2 linked regions of the Indioceanicola profundi genome follow. The protein of the gene in region 1 interacts with the protein of each later gene in a pairwise test. Links are inferred from orthologs where the notes say so. Each region holds a gene or a part of one and is shown in the gene's direction. Other genes may lie near its edges.

Region 1 (6,510 bases):
CGCACTGCCGCCGGCCTGGACGGACAGGCTGCTCGCTAGGGCGCCGCGGAAATAGGGTCGTCGGTTCCCGGTTACTTCCGGGTAAAGCCCCAGACGCTGGCCGGCGGGATATTCGCCATGGTGAAGCCCAGGCGCTTGCCCTCCACGCCGAGCGCCTTGCGCTTCAGCGGGCAGCGGGCGGAGTAGGTGTACGCCAGGAACTGGCGGCCTTCCGGCATGATCTTGAAGATCTCATCCACGATCTGCCGCTGGGCTTCCAGCGGGATCAGGATCATCGGGATGCCGACCACCACGGTGCCGACCTTGCCGATATGCTGCGGCGGCAGGAGGGAGCGGATGTTGCGGACATCGCCCTGGAGCACATTGATGTCCGGGAACTGGCCGCGGAGATAGGTGGCGAGCTCCTTGTCCATCTCCACCGAATAGAGGCGGGAAGGAGGGATGCCGAAATCCAGCAGGGCCTTGGTGATCGCCCCGGTTCCGCCGCCATACTCGACGATCACTTCATCCTGTTCACGGCGGACGAAGCTGGAGATCAGATTTGAAAGGGCCGGACCCGAGGGGGTGATCGACGCCACCGCTATCGGGTTGGCCAGCCACCGCCGGAGGAACAACAGGGCGGGGTGCTGTGGCTTGGTAGCCGACCTAGCCTCGACACGGTCCAGCGGCATCGCGAAACGACCCTTTCGTGACATGGAATGGAGCGGGCGGGTGGAGGAGAAATGGCATGCATATCCGGCCGGCGCAATGATTCGGCCTGGAGGAGAGGCTTGCGCAGAGGAACCCGGCCGAACCGGAAACGTTCCACGCTGCCCCGAGAAGAGTTTGTGCGTGGATGTCAGGCGGGCGCCTCCGCACCTGCCTGTTCAAACTGCTCCGACAGATCCAGCCACTGCGACTCGACCTCCTCGATTTCCTTTTCCAGTGTTCCGAGCTCGATCTGCAGCCGGGTGACCTTGTCGGCCGGACCGGAATAAAGCGCGGGATCGGCGAGCTTCGCCGACAGCTCGCCGCGCTTGGCGGTCAGCCTGGCCAGCTTCTTCTCCGCCTCTTCGATCTTCCGGCGCAGCGGGGCCAACTGTGCGCGCATTTCAGCTGCGGCGCGCCGCTCCTCCTTGCGCTGCTCCTTGGATCTGGCCTCGCCCTTCGCCTCCCGGTTGGCCGAGCGGGCCCGGTCGAGAAGCAGCTTCTTGTATTCCTCAAGGTCGCCTTCGAACGGCTTGGCGGTGCCATCCGCGACCAGGACCAGCCGGTCGGCCGTCAGCTCGATCAGGTTGGGATCGTGGCTGATGACGATGACCGCGCCCTCATAGTTGTTCAGCGCCTCAACCAGCGCATCGCGGCTGTCGATGTCCAGATGGTTGGTCGGCTCATCCAGCATCAGGATATGCGGGGCGTCGCGGGTCATCATGGCGAGAAGCAGCTTTGCCTTCTCGCCGCCCGACAGGCTGCCGATCTTCGTCTCCGCCTTCTGCTGGCCAAGGCCAAAGCGGCCGAGATGACTGCGGAGCTGGGTTTCGTTCGCCTGCGGCATGATGGTGGCGAGCTGCTGCACCGGCGTCCAGTCCAGGTTCAGCTCATCCGTCTGGTGCTGTGCGAAGTAGCCGACGCGCAGCTTGCCGGACCGTTTCACCTCGCCCGCCATGGCCTTCAGCTTGCCGGCCAGCAGCTTCACCAGCGTCGACTTGCCGTTGCCGTTGGCGCCCAGCAGCGCGATGCGATCGTCGGCATCGATGCGCAAGCCCACATCCCGCAGCACCGCCTTCTCGCCATAGCCGATGGTGACGCCGTCCAGCGCGATCAGCGGCGGCGCCAGCTCGTCGGGGGAGGGGAAGTCGAAGCTGGTGGTCTCGTCCTCCAGCACCTGGATGCGGGGCCCCAGCCGCTCGATGGCCTTGATGCGACTCTGCGCCTGCCGGGCCTTGGTGGCCTTGGCGCGGAACCGGTCCACGAAGCTCTGCAGGTGCTTGCGCTGCATGTCCTGCTTTGCCGCCTGCGCTTTCAGCAGCTCCATCTGCATGGCGCGCGTCTTGGCGAAGGTGTCGTAATTGCCGGTGTAGGAGGTGAGCTTCAGCCGGTCCAGATGCACGATGGTGGTCGGCACCTTGTTCAGCAGGTCCTTGTCGTGGCTGACGATGATCACCGTGCGCGGATAGGCGCGCAGATAATCCTCCAGCCAGAGCGTCGCCTCCAGGTCCAGGTGGTTGGTCGGCTCGTCCAGCAGCAGCAGGTCGGGTTCGGTAAAGAGCACCGCTGCCAGGGCGACACGCATGCGCCAGCCGCCGGAGAAGTCGCTGCAGGGGCGTTGCTGAGCCTCGGCGTCGAACCCCAGGCCGGACAGGATGCGGGCGGCCCGGCTTTCCGCCGAATGCGCCTCGATGTCCACCAGACGGGCGTGGATGTCGGCAATGCGGGACGGGTCGGTGGCCGTCTCCGCCTCTGCCAGCAGGCTTGCCCGTTCCGTGTCCGCGGCCAGCACGGTCTCGATCAGGGAGCGGCTGTCGCTCGGCGCTTCCTGCCGGACCCAACCCATACGGGCGCCGCTGTTCAGGCGGATGTCGCCGGCATCGGGCTGAAGCTCCCCCGCGATCAGCTTCAGCAGGGTGGACTTGCCGGTACCGTTGCGGCCGACGATGGCGACGCGGTGCCCGTCAGGGATGGTCACGGTCGCCTGGTCCAGCAGCACGCGCCCGGCCACGCGGTATGTAAGATCGTTGATCAGCAGCATAGGCGCGTCATAGCATGGGTTTTGGTCGGGCCAAAGCCCGCCCCTCATATGGGCCCGCTTGCCCCCCATGCCAGGGGCGGGGGACAACCTTGGCGGCCTGTCGCTACGCGCAGTGCGACCGGCGCAACGCTGCCACTCATCCTCATGGCGTAAAAAGGCCGTTGCCCGCCGGCACGCCCGCCGCTATAAGCTCGCGCAAATTTCCAGGTATCCAGGAGAATAGACATGGCCGTCGAACGGACGCTCTCGATCGTCAAGCCCGACGCGACCCGCCGCAACCTCACCGGCAAGATCAACGCCCGCTTCGAGGATGCCGGTCTGCGCATCGTCGCGCAGAAGCGCGTCCGCCTGACGAAGGAGCAGGCCGAGAAGTTCTATGAGGTGCATGCCGAGCGCCCGTTCTACGGCGAGCTGGTGTCCTTCATGATCTCCGGCCCGGTCGTCGTGCAGGTGCTGGAGGGTGAGAACGCCGTCGCGAAGAATCGCGAGATCATGGGCGCCACCAACCCGGCCAATGCCGCCCCGGGCACCATCCGCAAGGATTTCGCCGAGAGCATCGAGGCGAACTCGGTTCACGGCTCCGACAGCCTGGAGAACGCGAACCGTGAGGTCGCCTTCTTCTTCAGCGAGATCGAGATCGTCGGCTGATTGCAGCCCGGTCCGGTTAGGACGGAAAGGCCGCCGGAGCGATCCGGCGGCCTTTTTCGTATCCAGCTTCAGTGGGGCGCGGGCAAGACAAAGGGCCGCCGGATCGCTCCGGCGGCCCTGGAAATCCTGTCCGCGGCCGGCGCGTCAGACCTTGCCCAGCATCGCAGCGATGGCGAGAGCGATATGGCCGAGGATCATGAAGACGACGGCGTAGCCCCAGCCCACGAAGAAGTGCAGCAGGAACATCAGCAGGATCAGGATGACGCTGATGATTCCCATGGTGACGAAGCGGGTGAAGCCCGCCCAGTTCGCCGCATGCTCGCGAACGAGCGCATCGTTGACGACGGTGTTGTCGTGACCGGCCATGTCTCTTACCCCTGGATTGATGCCGTACCCTTTGCCCAGGGTTTAAGCAGTCCCTGTGCTGCTGACAAGTCGGATGTGCGTTTCGGCGCAGGAACCGTTGCCGCAGGTCCGGCGATCCCTCAACCCGGCGGGTTCAGGACCGGTTCGGGCGCGGTAGGCTGGCCCGTGATCTCCGCCCGCTCGTCCACGACCCGCACCCGGCCCTCCGCGATCAGCTTGACCGCAAGCGGATAAAGCCGGTGCTCCTGGGTCAGTACCCTGTCCGCCAGCGCATCCTCCGTATCGCCGGGCAGGATCGGCACCGCCGCCTGGCCAATGATCGGGCCGTTATCCATGGCCGCACGAACATAGTGCACGGTGCAGCCATGGAAGCGCACGCCTGTCTCCAGGGCGCGGCGATGAGTATCCAGGCCGGGGAAGGCGGGCAGCAGCGACGGGTGGATGTTGATCAGCCGGTCATGCCAATGTTCCACGAACCATGGCGACAGCAGGCGCATGAAGCCGGCCAAGCAGACAAGCTCCACCCCCGCCGTTTCCAGGGCTTCCGTCATCGCCTGCTCAAAGGTCGGCTTGTCGGCAAAGCCGCGGTGGGACACGATCGCAGTGGCGATGCCGGCTTTGCGCGCCCGTTCCAGTCCCAGCGCATCCGCCTTATTGGAAAGAACCAGCGCGATTTCGGCGGGAAAAGCGGGATCGGCGGCTGCGTCGATCAGGGCCTGGAGATTCGATCCGCGCCCCGAGATCAGAACCCCGAGCTTCAGCCGCGCCATCCGTCCAGCCCTGCAATCCGAACACGCTCCTGACCATCGGCGCTGGCGGCGACCTTTCCGATGCGGGTCACTGTCTCACCGGAATCGGCCAGGATTTTCGCCGCCTCCTCGGCCCGGTCGGCGGGGCAGACCACGACCATGCCGATACCGCAGTTGAAGGTGCGTGCCATCTCATGCGGGGCGATGTCGCCCGTCCGCATCAGCCAGCGAAAAACCGGGGGCAGGGTCCAGGCGGCGGCATCCAGCTCTACGCCGGTGCCGTCCGGCAGGACGCGCGGGATATTCTCGATCAGCCCGCCGCCGGTGATGTGGGCAAGGGCCTTCACCGTGCCAGCCTTTACGGCGGCCAACACCGGCTTCACATAAATCCGGGTCGGGGTGAGCAAGGCCTCGCCAAGCGTGCGGCCCGAGTCCCACGGGCACTGGTCGCCGTAGGTCAGGCCCGAAACTTCCACCAGCTTGCGGACCAGACTGTAGCCGTTCGAGTGGACGCCGGAGCTGGCGAGACCCAGCACGACGTCCCCTTCCGCCACGCCGACGCCGGTCAGGACCCGGCTGCGTTCCACCGCACCGACGGAGAAGCCGGCGAGGTCGTAATCACCCTCGGCGTACATGCCGGGCATTTCCGCCGTCTCACCGCCGACGAGGGCGCAGCCGGCCTGACGGCACCCCTCGGCGATGCCGGAGACGATGGCCCGGCCTGCGGCGACGTCCAGCTTGCCCGTCGCGAAATAGTCCAGGAAAAGCAGCGGTTCCGCCCCTTGCACGACAAGGTCGTTGACGCACATGGCAACCAGGTCGATTCCCACCGTATCGTGCTTTCCGGCCTCGATGGCGACCTTCAGCTTGGTGCCGACGCCGTCGGTGGTGGAGACCAGAAGAGGGTCCTGAAACCCGGCAGCGCGGAGGTCGAAAAGGGCGCCGAAACCGCCGAGTCCTGCGTCGGAACCGGTGCGCGCCGTGCTCTTGGCCAGGGGTTTGATTGCCTCGACCAGCGCGTTGCCTGCGTCGATGTCGACGCCGGCGTCCTTGTAGGAGTAGCTGCTCAAGGTATCCTCGCTTCTGGCAATCGCGGTAGCGGCTGGGCTAAAACAGCAAAAGCACCGTTCCCTGACAGGCGGCTGTGCATCCGTGCACCCGCCTGTAACCATGGGGGCCGCCGGTCGTTGTAACCGGGGCCGAACATAGCAAGATCGGAATCCATTGCAATGCTGGTCCGCTGCATTCCCCTCCTGCGCAGGTTCCTCCCGCTGGCCCTCGTGGCGATGCCCCTGGCGGGCATGACCGCGCTGTCGCCGGTCCCCTCCGTCGCCCAGACCCGGGACGATGTCTTCACGGTTGAGCGGGTGCCGGCGGACGTGACCGCAGCCAGCGCTGCGGTGGCCCGCGAGCAGGGGATCGCCCAGGCTCAGCGCGACGCCTTCGCCCGTCTGTTCGATCGGCTGACCCTGGATGAGGACGGGGCAAGGCTGCCCGCCCTCGGAGCGGCCGAGATCGAGCAGATGGTGGACAGCTTCGAGGTGGTGTCCGAGCGGAGTTCCTCCGTTCGCTATGTGGCGGAGATCAATGTCAGCTTTCGGCCGGCTGCCGTGCGGTCGCTGATGCTCTCGAACGGCATCCGCTATGCGGAGGTCAGGTCGAAGCCGGTGCTGATTCTGCCTGTGGACGAGACGGGACAGGAGCCGGTGCTGTGGCAGCGGGAAACTCCGTGGCGTCAGGCGTGGGAGAACTTCTCCGCCCCGCCGAGCCTGCTGCCGATCCTGGTGCCCTATGGCGAAATCCAGGATGTGACGGATATTGATGTCAATGAGGCCCTGGCCGGAAACGAGGAGGCGATGCGCCGGATCGCCGACCGTTACGGGGCCGGAGCGGTGGCAGTGGCCCGGCTCGGGCTGGATGGCGAGCTTCAGCCCCCGCCGCCGCCCCAGGACCCGTTCGCTCCCGCCGACCCGACGTCTTTCCTGGCAAGCCCCGGTTCCGCCATGACCTCGCCCGATC
Region 2 (6,355 bases), 780 kb from region 1 along the record:
GGCGATGCGCCGCTGCACGACCGGGAGGCGGATCTTATCGTGGCCGTCCGGGACGGGCGGGTGCATGTGGCATCCGCCACCGCCCATCTCGCCACTGCCGACCTGCTGCGCGATCTGCTGCTGCACGGCGGCGGAGAGTCCAAAGCGAGCATGGCCTCGCCGTCGGAGGCTCGCTACGACGTCCGTTTCGTGCCGGCGGACATCGTCAGCGCCAGCGGAATGATCACCCTGCTGCCCTTCTATTTCGTTCTGATGCTGGCGGGGAGCTGCGGCAGCACCGGCGCCGCCGCCTTTGTCGCCGACCAGCGCAAGGGGATGCTGCGGCACTTCCTGCTGACGCCCGTGGGGCAGACCGGCCTGATCTCCGCGAACGCCCTGGCCGTCGCGGTGCTGGCCCTGCTCCAGAGCTTCGTGCTGCTGGCTGTTGTGGCTGTCTATGGCGAGGTGCCGCGGATCGACCTTGCGGCCTTCACCGCTTCGATGGCGGCGGGGGCCGCCCTGCTGACGGCGCTGGGTTTTGCCGCCCAGTCCTTCAAGCCGGCGGAGAACGCTTCCGGCGGCGGGCTGCTGATGATAACGGCGATGATCCTCAGCATGTTCGGCATGCAGTACATGATGCTGGCGGAACCGGACGGGGAGGTCGCCTGGATGCTGCTGGCGAACCCGTTCGGAGCGCTGATGGATCTCGTGCGCCAGGCACTGACCGGGGGGGCGGCGTTCAACCCCGCCTGGATGTCCTATGCGGTGGTCGGGGGCTGGACGGTGCTGGCGGGCGGCATCGCCGCCGGCCGCTTCGCCTATGCGCTGGAACCGGACTGGACGCGGCGCTGATGGGGGCGGAAGGGATGCGGGACGGGATGATCGTCGTCGAGGGGCTGCGCAAGAGCTATGGCGCAACCCTGGCCGTGAACGGCATGGACCTGCGGGTCGAGCCGGGGGAGGTCGTCGGCCTGCTGGGTCCGAACGGGGCCGGCAAGACCACGACCATGGAGATCCTGGAAGGGCTGCGCCGGCCCGATGGCGGAACGGCGCGCGTGCTGGGCCGCGACGTCCAGAGCGGGCTGGAGCCGGTGCGCGACCGCATCGGCGTGGTGCTTCAGTCCGGCAGCATCCTGGAGCGCGCCACGGTGGGCGAACTGACCCGGCTTTATGGCCTGATGTACCAGCGCGCCCTTCCTGCCCGCGAGTTGCTGGAGCGGGTCGGGCTGGCGGACAAGGGCAAGTCCCTGGCCGGCAGCCTGTCCGGCGGCCAGAAGCAACGGCTGGCCATGGTGCTGGCCCTGATCGGCGATCCCGACCTTCTGTTCCTGGACGAGCCGACGGCGAACCTGGACCCGCAGGGCCGCGCCCTGTTGTGGGACATGGTGCGGGAGCGCACGCTGGGCACCGGCCGCGCCGCCCTGCTGACCACCCATTCCATGGAGGAGGCGCAGGCGCTCTGCTCCCGCGTGGCGATCATGGACAAGGGACGGCTGCTGGCGATGGACAGCCCCTCCGCCCTGGTCAACCAGCACTGTCCCGGCGCGACCGTGACGTTCGAGACCGACCAGGACTCCCCGGAGGAGCTGTTCCAGGCCATCGACGGCTTCTCCGGGATCGAGCGGGCCGGCGACGGGCGGCGGGTCAGCCTGTCCGGCCCGCGGCTGGAGCCGATGCTGGCCGCCTTGATGTCCCGACAGCAGCAGACGGGTTTCCCGATCGGGAATCTGTCCGTGGAACGCTTCACCCTGGCCGATGTCTTCCTGAAGCTGACCGGCCGCGACCTGCGGGATGAATAAGGTGGTAAAGAAGCTCCGGAAGAGGTGGTTTGGCGCAGACCCTCGCCGTTGACGCGGGCCCTGCCCCGAACCTACTGTTCGGCACCGCACCAATGCGGCTGATTGGTGGCTGATTCGCAGGAGCCGATGGACGGGGACCGACTGAAATCCGCGCTCGACCGCCTGGACGTGGCGATTCTGCGCCTGGGCCGGGCCGTGGATGAGCGGGTGGCGCGGGAGGCGGCATCCTCCGACGCGGACGGCGCCGCGCGCCAAGCACTGGAACAGGCGCTGGCCGAGGCCCGCGAGGGGGAACGCCGCGCCAAGGAACAGGCCGCCGAACTCGGCGTCCGCTTGGATCAGGCCATCGACAGGCTTCGCGTCGTTCTGGAGGATTGAGAATTGGCCCGTGTGGATATCAGCCTGAACGGCCGCGCCTATGTGCTGGCCTGCGAGGACGGGCAGGAGGCGCGGCTGCATGAGCTGGCCGGCCTGGTGAACGACCGGCTGACCGGAATTGCGGCGGGCGTCGCCGGGGCCAGCGAGGCGCAGCTTCTGGTGCTGACCACGCTTGTCATGGCGGATGAGATCGACGAGATGCGGCGCGAGCTGGAGCTGCTGCGCAAGACCCGCGAGCTGGCCGTCCCGGACCCCGCGGTGAAGGCCGCGGAGGAGGAGCGGGCGGCCTCCGCCGTGGATACTTTGGCAAAACGCATCGAGGACATTGCCCAACGCCTCGAGCGTGCCTAGATTGGTGGTCGGAAGGTTGGCTGCGCGGTGCGTCAGGTCGCATCATCCCCGGGGCCGATAACCCATCCCTTTGGGAGCTGTCCCTGCCGGCACCCTGGTGTCGGTATATGGCGCCCACCTGCTTGAGGCAGGCCGCGAGGGATAAGCACATACCAACGGCCAAGTGGCTGCCTTCCACCCTTTTCTTCCCTGGCCGCCGCCCCCCACGGGCGTCACGTGGGCGTCACGCTCCGCCGGGACCGTAGAGCCGCCGCGGAACGCAATGATGAAGCCCGCCAACGATACAGGCCCCGTGCCCGCCGGCCCGGACGGCGATGACGACATCGCCGCCGTGAAGCAGGCTGCCCGGCGCGCGGCCATGCAGGCGCGGGCCGCCATCGATCCGGCGGGCGCCGCCGAGGCCCTGATCGCCCATTTCGACCAAGCCTTCCCTGATCTCGCCCCCGGCACCATGGTGTCCGGCTACTGGCCGCGCACGGATGAGCTGGACCTCCGCCCCCTGCTGCGCCATCTCGCGGCGCGCGGCATGCGCACCTGCCTGCCCGTGGTGGCGGGGCGCGGCTGGCCGCTGCTGTTCCGGCTGTGGCGGGAGGGGCACCCGCTGGTCCCCGGCGCCTTCAAGGTGATGGAGCCGATGCAGGAAGCGCCGATCGTGCGCCCCGAGCTGGTGCTGGTGCCGCTGCTGGCCTGGGACAGGCGCGGCATGCGGCTGGGCTACGGCGCCGGCTTCTACGACCGCACCCTGGCCGCCCTGCGGGAAGACGGCCCGGTGCTGGCGGTGGGAGCGGCCTATGACGGCCAGCAGATGGACCGGGTCCCCACCGATCCCTACGACCAGCCGCTGGACATGATGCTGACCGAGCGGGGCGTGGTGAGGTTTTCGCCGGCCCCGTAGGTCGGATCAAGCGTGCGGCAATGATCCGACATTCCGCGACCGCTCTGCACAGCCTCGTCGGATCGGCGCTACGCTTGATCCGACCTACGTATGCGTACAAGGACTGATAATGCGACTTCTTTTTCTGGGTGACATTGTGGGCCGCAGCGGGCGGGAGGGGCTTCTGCGCCATCTGCCGGAGTTGCAGCAGCGTCTTTCCCCCGATTTCGTCGTGATCAATGGGGAAAATGCGGCGGGCGGCTTCGGCATCACCGAGAAGATCGCCAACGAATTCTTCGCCGCCGGCGTCGACTGCATCACCACCGGCAACCATGTCTGGGACCAGAAGGAACTGCTGGGCCAGATCGACCGCATTCCCAACCTGATCCGGCCGATCAACTATCCGGAAGGCACGCCCGGCCGCGGCTATACCGTGCTGCCCAGCAAGAACGGCCGTTACAAGGTGCTGGTCATGAACGCCATGGCGCGGGTGTTCATGGACCCGCTGGACGACCCGTTCCCCGCTATCGAGCGGGTGGTGAAGGTGCATCGGCTGGGTGGGCCGATGATGGGGCCGAACGGCGTGCACGCTGCCATCCTGGACTTCCACGGGGAAGCCACCTCGGAAAAGATGATCATGGGCCATGTGCTGGACGGGCGGGTCAGCCTGGTCGTCGGCACCCATAGCCACATCCCCACCGCCGACCTTCAGATCCTGTCCGGCGGCACCGCCTATCAGAGCGACGCCGGCATGTGCGGCGACTATGACAGCGTCATCGGGATGAAGAAGGAATCGGCCATCCACAAGATGACCCGCAAGACCCCCGGCGAGCGCTTCACCCCGGCGGAGAACGACGCCACCGTCACTGTCTGCGGCATCTTTGTGGAAACCGACGACCGCACCGGCCTTGCCAAGCGGGCCGAACCGGTGCGCGTCGGCGGCCGGCTGAAGCAGGCGATGCCGGAATAGGGGTATCCGGCTGCGTCGTCGGGTTCTGAGCAGGGGCTTCGTCCTTCGACAGGCTCAGGACGAGGGTGGAGATGGTGGGGTGAGGAGCCGGCGCTGTCGCCCGACACCAACCACCCGCGCTTTCCTCACCCTGACCCTGTCGAAGAGTGAACCCGAAGGAGCACGGGCCGCCCAGACTTACCCCTGCGCCTGCGGGGTCGCCTTCGGCTTCACCGCATTGTGCAGGATGGTCTGCAAGGGGCCGTGCAGGAGCGGGTTGGCGGCCAGGATGCTGGCCCCGGACAGATGGCCCTTATGGCCGGAGATTTCCGACACGAAGCCGCCGGCCTCGGTCACCAGCAGGGTGCCGGCGGCGATGTCCCAGGGCTTCAGGTCCTTTTCCCAGAACCCGTCGAAGCGGCCAGCCGCCACATAGGCCAGATCGAGGGACGCGGCGCCCCAGCGGCGGATACCGGAAACCTGGCCGGCAAGAGCCTGGAGCTGGGCCATGAACGTGCCCATGTCGCCATGGCCCTTGAAGGGAATGCCCGTGGCGATCAGCGCGTCGGCCATGGTGCGGCGGGCCGACACGCGCAGGCGCTGATGGTTCAGGAAGGCGCCCGCCCCCTTCTCCGCCCAGAACAGCTCGTCGCGCACCGGCTCGTACACCAGGCCGGCGATGATCTCCCCGTCCCGCTCCAGCGCGATGGAGATGGCGAAGTGCGGCAGGCCGTGCAGGAAATTGGTGGTGCCGTCCAGCGGATCGACGATCCAGCGGTGGGACTTGTCCGATCCCTCGATCGTGCCGCCCTCTTCCATCAGGAAGCCGAAGGCGGGACGGGCCTTCTGCAGCTCCTCGCGCACCATGCGCTCGGCCTTGCGGTCGGCGGCGGAGACGAAGTCCGCCGGACCCTTGCGGGAGACCTGAAGCTGCTCGACTTCGCCGAAGTCGCGCACCAGGGCGCGGCCTGCCTTCTCGGCGGCCTTCGCCATGACATTGAGTACGGCCGAACGGGCAGCCATGGGCGGTCTCCTTCACGGATTTTCAAGAACAATGGCGCCCGTCCCCTGACAGGCACCGCGGACAGCGGACAACAGTCGAAAACACAAAAGGCACCCGGCGGAAAAGAGAAGGGCGCCCGCCGATAGGGCGGGCGCCGCGCTTCCGCTCGGGTCCTGGCCGGATCAGTCCTTGGCGCGTTCCAGATAGGAGCCGTCCTCGGTGTTGACCACGATGCGGGTGCCGGACTCGATGTGCGGCGGAACCAGGACGCGGACGCCATTCTCCAGCAGGGCCGGCTTGTAGGAGGAGGAGGCGGTCTGCCCCTTCACCACCGGATCGGCCTCGGTGATCATCAGCGTCACGGTCTGCGGCAGCTCGACCGAGAGCGGGGCGCCCTCGAAGCTCTGCACCTGCACTTCCATGCCGTCGTTCAGGAACACCTTGCCCTCGCCGATCACGTCGCCGGGGATCTGCACCTGCTCGTACGACTCCTTGTCCATGAAGGTGTACATGTCGCCGTCGGCGAACAGGAAGGTCATCTCATGCTCGTCAAGCCGGGCGCGCTCGACCGTCTCCTGGGTGCGGAAGCGCTCGATATTCTTGGTGCCGGTCCGCACATCCTTCATTTCCAACTGGATGAAGGCGCCGCCCTTGCCGGGCTGCACGATCTGGGTACCGGTGATCACCCACAGCTTGCCGTTATGCTCAAGGATGTGCCCCTTGCGCATGGTGTTCGCATTGACCTTCATGACACGTAATTTCCTAAGGTGGACTCGAGCGGCGCGGACCCTACCAGCATCGCCCAGAACAGGCAATGTCACGCGTGCGCAGCCCCGTCCGGCGTCCGGCGGGATTGAAACGGCTTCCGCCACAAGGCTTGCCCCGGCCATCCCGATCAGCCCATGATGTCCTTCCAGTTCAAACGGTTAATAAATTTCCACACGGAACAGGGTGGACATGAAGAGACAGAAACTGAGGGCCGGCCCGATCGCGGCGGCCCTGATGGGGCTGGCCGTGCTGGC

The links.
Region 2: the proteins of ndk (region 1) and DOL89_RS01590 interact in binary tests that used the Escherichia coli proteins (3 or more experiments, as listed by UniProt). The link is inferred for Indioceanicola profundi from one-to-one orthologs.

Annotation. Positions count from the first base shown.
Region 1 is NZ_CP030126.1:1,108,753-1,115,262, forward strand. The notes cover bases 1,707-4,664. They hold ndk (nucleoside-diphosphate kinase), read left to right. Parts: upstream 1,707-2,953; coding sequence 2,954-3,376; downstream 3,377-4,664. Other genes in these bases: DOL89_RS05230 (ABC-F family ATP-binding cassette domain-containing protein), read right to left, coding at 1,707-2,728; DOL89_RS05240 (hypothetical protein), read right to left, coding at 3,521-3,742; purN (phosphoribosylglycinamide formyltransferase), read right to left, coding at 3,862-4,512; purM (phosphoribosylformylglycinamidine cyclo-ligase), read right to left, coding at 4,500-4,664. In the rest of the region: DOL89_RS05220 (SDR family NAD(P)-dependent oxidoreductase), read left to right, coding at 1-55; DOL89_RS05225 (class I SAM-dependent methyltransferase), read right to left, coding at 72-671; more of DOL89_RS05230, read right to left, coding at 839-1,706; more of purM, read right to left, coding at 4,665-5,561; DOL89_RS05255 (DUF2066 domain-containing protein), read left to right, coding at 5,721-6,510. UniProt on the Escherichia coli protein: Major role in the synthesis of nucleoside triphosphates other than ATP. The ATP gamma phosphate is transferred to the NDP beta phosphate via a ping-pong mechanism, using a phosphorylated active-site intermediate.
Region 2 is NZ_CP030126.1:332,079-338,433, reverse strand. The notes cover bases 1,783-4,585. They hold DOL89_RS01590 (5-formyltetrahydrofolate cyclo-ligase), read left to right. Parts: upstream 1,783-2,769; coding sequence 2,770-3,402; downstream 3,403-4,585. Other genes in these bases: DOL89_RS01580 (inositol monophosphatase family protein), read right to left, coding at 4,529-4,585; DOL89_RS01585 (TIGR00282 family metallophosphoesterase), read left to right, coding at 3,512-4,351; DOL89_RS01600 (cell division protein ZapA), read left to right, coding at 2,169-2,507; DOL89_RS01605 (hypothetical protein), read left to right, coding at 1,905-2,156. In the rest of the region: DOL89_RS01615 (ABC transporter permease), read left to right, coding at 1-831; DOL89_RS01610 (ABC transporter ATP-binding protein), read left to right, coding at 831-1,778; more of DOL89_RS01580, read right to left, coding at 4,586-5,353; efp (elongation factor P), read right to left, coding at 5,516-6,082; DOL89_RS01570 (amidohydrolase), read left to right, coding at 6,291-6,355. UniProt on the Escherichia coli protein: Involved in the removal of 5-formyltetrahydrofolate.